Regions from separate parts of the Polaribacter atrinae genome, predicted to be linked through region 3. Evidence: riboswitches for the same ligand, from Rfam matches in the RefSeq annotation. Region 3 holds a riboswitch; each other region holds the start of a gene.

Region 1 (2,274 bases), 1.5 Mb from region 3:
TTTTGATATGTTCTAGTTGATGTTCCAATTATTGGCTAAATTTTTAAATTATTTATCTGTTAGAGCGTAGTCCAAAACTCATTGATTCTAATACAACAACCTTTCGACTACACTCAAAAGAGACCTATTTATTATATTTTTGAAAAAGCAGCAGTTAAATCTGCTTTTAAATCTTCTAAATCTTCAAGACCAACAGATAATCTAATTAAATCTTGACTTACACCTGCACTTGCTTGTGCCGCTTCATCTAATTGTTGATGCGTTGTACTTGCTGGGTGAATAATTAATGATTTTGTATCACCAATATTAGCTAATAAAGAAAACACTTTTGTAGTATCTGCAATTACTTTTGCTGCTTCAAATCCTCCTTTTACACCAAAAGTTACCAAACCACTTTGTCCTTTTGGTAAATATTTATCTGCTAACATTTTGTATTTACTGCTTGCTAAACCAGGGTAATTTACCCAAGTTACTTCTTCTTGCGCTTCTAACCAAGTTGCTAATGCCAATGCATTTGCAGAGTGTTGTTTAATTCTAACTGGTAAAGTCTCTAAACCTTGAATGATATTAAATGCGTTTGTAGGGCTTAAAGCTGCACCAAAATCACGTAAACCTTCTAAAATTAATTTAAAAGTAAACGCTGCTGCACCTAAAGCTTCATGATATTTTAAACCATGGTAACCTGCAGAAGGCTCTGTAAATTCTGGAAACTTACCGTTTGCCCAGTTAAAAGTTCCTGCATCAATAATAGCACCTCCTAAAGACGTTCCTTGTCCGCCAATATATTTTGTTAAAGAATGAATTACAAGATTTGCTCCGTGTTTAATTGGGTTTAATAATGCTGGTGTTGCCACAGTATTATCAACAATAAAAGGAACCTCTGCTGCTTTTGCTTCTACAGAAATTGCTTCTAAATCTAAAACATCTAATTTAGGATTTCCTAAAGACTCAACAAAAAATGCTCTTGTATTATCTTGTACAGCTTTTTTAAATTCTTCTGGGTTAGATGCATCTACAAACGTAGTTGTAATACCTAATCTTGGTAACGTAACACTTAATAAATTGTACGTTCCACCATATAAACTGCTAGAAGCCACAATATGATCTCCTGCTTTTAAAAGTGTTAATAAACCTGTTGCAATTGCTCCTGTACCAGATGCAAAAACTACAGCTCCAATTCCGCCTTCTACAGCTGCTAAACGATCTTGTAAAATTTGGTTTGTTGGGTTGGTTAAACGTGTATAAATAAATCCTAATTCTTTTAATGAAAAAAGATTTGCAGCATGTTCTGAGTTGTTAAAAACATATGATGATGTTTGATAGATTGGAACTGCTCTTGTTCCTCCATTCTTAGTTACATCATGCCCTGCATGTAATGCGTTTGTTGCTAATTTGTACGTGCTCATTTTTCTATTTTTTTTGAGTTAATAAATGATTAAACCAAAAGTCGAATGCATCAAAAATTTGATGTACTTACTAGAAAAATGTTATTAAGAATTATGCAAATACACGGAAGTGTAATTGTTTTTGGGTTATCTATCCAATTTCTGATAAATGAATCTGAAATTAAGTAGAATTTAGCACCTTCTTTTCCTCACGAAAAGGGTTGCTAAGGTTTCAACGGGTCTTTCCCTCCACCTTTCTTGATAACATTTCGATAAGTTATTGAACTTTCTGAATGCAAATATATGTTTAGAAAATTTTAATATACAAGAAAAATCCAATTTATTTTTTAGAAATATAAATATCATATTAAAACCCCTCTTTTAATATTTATCAAATAATTTACTAGCAATGAACTTTGTTTTATTGATGATACCATAATAAAATATTATTACTAAAAATTATGATATGTAAATTTATAATGTACCTTTGCAGAGAATTTTAGAGGAAAAATTTGAACTGATTGCAACCTCTGACGCTGATATTTATATCTGCTGAAACAAAAAATGCTAAAGCAGTAATATTCTACTACTTTTAGCGACCAACGCAATCTCTTTTCATTTTTCATTAATTATAAAAGAAGATTTATTATGTCATATTTATTTACCTCAGAAAGTGTTTCTGAAGGACACCCAGACAAGATTGCAGATCAAATTTCTGATGCTTTAATTGATAACTTTTTAGCATTCGACAAAACAAGTAAAGTTGCTTGTGAGACCATGGTTACAACGGGTCAAGTATTTTTAGCAGGAGAAGTAAAATCTAAAACATATTTAGATGTTCAGAAAATTGCTAGAGATGTAATTAACAAAATTGGTTACACAAAAGGAG
Region 2 (2,274 bases), 1.5 Mb from region 3:
CTTCCGCAGTTTCATCATACTCACCAAACGCATTTGGCAATCCTGCATTTGGATGTGCAGAAATAGCAAAATCTGTTTTATTAGCTATCGCTTGTAAATGCGGCTGCAATAAATTGGCTCCTAAAGCACAATTAAATCCTATAGATAATAACGGTATGTGAGATACAGAAATTAAAAATGCTTCTGCAGTTTGTCCAGATAAGGTTCTACCTGAAGCATCTGTAATGGTACCACTCAACATAATTGGAATCTCGATATTTCTTTCATCCTTTACCTCTTCTACGGCAAATAAAGCTGCTTTTGCATTTAAAGTGTCAAACACTGTTTCTATCAACAACAAATCTGCTCCACCATCTAACAAAGCTTCTGTTTGTTGCTTGTAAGCAATTCTTAATTCATCAAAAGTAACAGCTCTGTAACCAGGGTCATTTACATCTGGAGACATACTTGCAGTTCTGTTTGTTGGACCAATTGAACCTGCTACAAAACGTGGCTTGTGTGGCTCTTTTGCTGTAAACTCATTAGCTACTTCTTTGGCTATTTTTGCAGATTGATAATTTAGTTCATACACTAAATCTTCCATTTGATAATCTGCCATTGCAATAGTGGTTCCAGAAAAAGTATTGGTTTCTATAATATCTGCACCTGCCTCAAAATATTTAGCATGAATGGTTTTAATTGCCTCTGGTTGGGTAATAGATAACAAGTCGTTATTACCTTGTAATGGTGTTGGATAATCCTTAAAGCGTTCTCCTCTAAAATCATCTTCCGTGAATTTATAGGCTTGTAGCATAGTACCCATTGCACCATCTAAAACCAAAATTCTTTCTTGTAAAGCTTTGTATATATTTGACATTCCTGAAAATTAATTTTTGTGTTATCAGGAAAAGAAGAATTGAAACTTTTTCCGTTATCTCTCTGAAGATCTGAACCTAGTTCAGAAAGAATCAGTAGAAATTAGCACCTTCTTTAAAGATAAAGGGTTGCTAAGGCTTCCTCGGGTCTAATCCCTCAACCTTTCTTGATAACAATATTAAATAAATGAACTAATTTGCGTTACAAAGTAACGAACTTTTTTTTTGTTTTTATAATTTATTCATAGATATCTGAAGACAAGTAACGGTCTCCTCTATCACAAATAATAGCTACAATTACACCCTTATCTATAGAATTAGCAACTTTTAAAGCGGTAGCAACTGCACCTCCACTACTCATACCTGCAAAAATACCTTCTTCTTTTGCTAAACGAACAGTCATCTCTTTTGCTTCTTCTTCACTTACTTCTAATACTTGATCTATTTTTTTAGCTTTAAAAATAGCAGGCATATATTCTTCAGACCACTTTCTAATTCCAGGTATTTTAGCTCCTTCGGTTGGCTGTGCTCCAATAATCGTTATATTTTTATTCTGTAATTTTAAATAATCAGAAACTCCAGTAATAGTTCCAGTAGTTCCCATGGCAGATACAAAGTGAGTAACTTCTCCTTCTGTATCCCTCCAAATTTCTGGACCTGTTGTATTAAAGTGTGCCTTTGGGTTATCAAAATTATCAAATTGATTTAAGCGAAAATATCCTTTTTTATATTTCAATTTTAAAGCATAATCAATTGCACCTTCAATACCTTTATCTGCAGGAGTTAAAATAACTTTTGCCCCGTAAGCTCTCATTGTTTTAACACGTTCTATTGTAGAGTTTTCTGGCATTGTTAATACCATATTTACACCTAAAACCTTTGCCATTAATGCCAATGCGATTCCTGTGTTTCCGCTTGTTGCTTCTACTAAAGTATCCCCTTTCTTTATATTTTTTCTTTTAATAGCTTCAGAAATCATATAATAAGCTGCTCTATCTTTTACACTTCCACCAGGATTATTCCCTTCTAGTTTTAATAATAAAGTAACTCCATCTTTTTTTAAGATATTTTGCACCTCTACAAGTGGTGTATTTCCAACAAAATCTATGATACTTTTGGTTTTCATCTTAATTTCTTTTTTGAAAAATATTATTTTCTGATTGTACTGTAACCACCGAGTTTCCTGGAACTGATTCCATAATACAAACATTGGCTCCAATTACCGATTTTTCTCCAATCACAACATCGCCACCTAAAATAGTTGCATTTGCATAAATAACAACACCACTTTCTATGGTTGGATGTCTTTTTGTTGATGCTAAACTTTTCTTTACTTGAATTCCTCCTAAGGTAACTCCCTGAAAAATCTGCACATTATCTTTGATAACCGTAGTTTCTCCAATAACAATACCTGTTGCAT
Region 3 (2,274 bases):
TGTATTTTTTGTGTATTTGTGTTTTGTTTATGTTATTTTTAAATATAGCACGAGCGGGACGCTCTCGCTACAGGTTGATAATACTTAGTTTTTAGTTTAAAATAAGTACCATGGTTTTGCTGAAAACCAATTGTTTCCAACAGATAGATTCTATAAACAATTTCAATCAATAATAACTAGTCTTCAAGCTAGTACGAGTGTCTCGCTCGTGCCAACACAACAATCTAACTCTATTCTATTTCTAAAACAATTTCAAATACGCGATTCTACAGATAGTAAAATTCTAACTTAAACACTTCAAATAGATTATCAATTCTTAGTTGATTTACTTGGTTTTAACGAAGGCTTGTTACCAAGCGTATTTTTATTGTCTCTTCTTCTTTTATCAAGCGTACCATCTTGTTTTTTAGGCTTTAGTCCTGGTTTAATTGCTTTAAAGATTTTCTCACTATTTTTATTTAACTATTAGATATTAAAAATAATCAGTTGACATGATAATTTTTTACGGAAATCCACAAGTAACTTAAAAAATGTTATAATCCAATTCCACACACATTCCACTTCACTCCTATCCTAATTTGATAAAAATAATTGCTAAACATCAGAAATTATACTATTTAAATTTCATAAAATTTTAACGCTTTTAAAGACGTAACTATCCATTTATACACTATTTTTGCGCTCTTAAATTAATTATCAAGAATCTCAAAAAAAGGAGATAGCAACCTGCAATAACGAGCAAGGTGCTAAATAGATAAGCCAATTAATTGGAACCAATGTTAACTCATAATTCTACTTATAAGCAGCTATGTCCTTTTTAGAATGAAAAAAGTAACATGGAAAATTCAAACACAATTACCCCAAAATTTAGCGCATTAATTCCCTTATTCGTATTTGTATGTACGTTTTTAGGTGTTGGCATCTATCAAAATGATTTTTATGCATTACCTGCTCCTATTGCAGTAATAGCAGGTATTATTGTGGCTTTTTTAATGTTTAGACAATCTATCAACTCTAAAATTAAAACACTGTTACAAGGTTGTGGAGATGATAAAATATTAACCATGTGTTTAATCTATTTGCTAGCAGGTGCCTTTGCTACCATTACAAAATCTACAGGTAGTGTAGATGCTATTGTAAGTCTTGGGTTAGATTATATTAACATACAATATATTTACTTTGGTATTTTTATAATTGCTGGTTTTTTATCGGTTTCAACAGGTACTTCAGTTGGTGCCATTGTTGCATTAGCGCCAATTGTTATCGGTATTGCAGAAAAAAGTAGCGTAGATTTATCCATACTTTGTGGCGCATTATTAGGCGGTAGTATGTTTGGTGATAATCTATCTGTAATTTCTGATACTACCATTGCTGCCACACAATCTTTGGGCTGTAAAATGAGTGATAAATTTAAACAAAATATTAAAATTGCCATTCCCGCTGCATTATTTACCATTGCAATCTTAATTATTCAAGGTTTAGGATTAAAAGAGGTAGCAACTGAAACTGTAACGTATAATTATTCTGTACTAAAAATAGTACCATACTTATTGGTGATTACCTTATCTATAGTAGGTGTTAATGTATTTATAACTTTACTATTAGGTGTTCTTTCTGGCATCTTTTTAGGTTTAATCTATGGAGATTTCACACTTCTTGAATCGACTAAAATAGCCTATACAGGTTTTACAAGTATGACTGAAATTTTCTTATTATCCTTACTTACAGGTGGATTAGCTGCTTTGGTGAAAAAAAATGGTGGGATTGATTTTATACTGCTAAAAATTAAGACACTTATAAAAAGTAAAAAATCAGCTCAATTTGGCATTGCAACTTTAGTAAGTACCATTAACATGGCGATTGCTAATAATACGGTTTCTATAATAATTTCTGGTCCCATTGCAAAAACAATTAACGATGAGTACGGTTTAGACAATAAAAAAACAGCATCTATATTAGATATATTTGCCTGCATTACGCAAGGCCTTTTGCCTTATGGCGCACAGGTTTTAATGATCTTAAGTTTCTCTAACGGAAAAATAGATTACCTAGATTTAGTTTCTAATACCTGGTATTTGGCATTATTATTTATATATACCTTATTATTTATCAGCTTTAAACCACTAAGATTTGGTTCTAATTAAAAATAAAAACAGCATCTAAGTTATTTAGATGCTGTTTTATTTTTAATAGTATTTTAGGACGTAAATTCCTTATTTAAGGATCTTTTTAAATTATTTAGTAGCATTTGAATAATCTGTATATCCCTTTGTT

Evidence for each region. Region 3 has a riboswitch for S-adenosylmethionine ahead of WG945_RS02605 (Na+/H+ antiporter NhaC family protein). Riboswitches for the same ligand answer to the same signal wherever they lie in the genome.
Region 1: another riboswitch for S-adenosylmethionine. It lies ahead of WG945_RS13365 (O-acetylhomoserine aminocarboxypropyltransferase/cysteine synthase family protein); the one in region 3 lies ahead of WG945_RS02605 (Na+/H+ antiporter NhaC family protein).
Region 2: another riboswitch for S-adenosylmethionine. It lies ahead of WG945_RS13445 (homocysteine S-methyltransferase family protein); the one in region 3 lies ahead of WG945_RS02605 (Na+/H+ antiporter NhaC family protein).

The regions. Positions count from the first base shown of each region.
Region 1 is NZ_CP150660.1:3,071,572-3,073,845, reverse strand. It holds gene thrA (bifunctional aspartate kinase/homoserine dehydrogenase I) at 1-28, opposite strand, end outside; gene WG945_RS13365 (O-acetylhomoserine aminocarboxypropyltransferase/cysteine synthase family protein) at 132-1,406, opposite strand; gene WG945_RS13360 (hypothetical protein) at 1,452-1,574, shown strand; SAM riboswitch class I at 1,530-1,653, opposite strand; gene metK (methionine adenosyltransferase) at 2,034-2,274, shown strand, end outside.
Region 2 is NZ_CP150660.1:3,089,469-3,091,742, reverse strand. It holds gene WG945_RS13445 (homocysteine S-methyltransferase family protein) at 1-856, opposite strand, end outside; SAM riboswitch class I at 908-1,031, opposite strand; gene cysM (cysteine synthase CysM) at 1,093-1,980, opposite strand; gene epsC (serine O-acetyltransferase EpsC) at 1,982-2,274, opposite strand, start outside.
Region 3 is NZ_CP150660.1:567,273-569,546, forward strand. It holds SAM-I-IV-variant riboswitch at 689-787, shown strand; gene WG945_RS02605 (Na+/H+ antiporter NhaC family protein) at 837-2,144, shown strand; gene WG945_RS02610 (alkene reductase) at 2,235-2,274, opposite strand, start outside.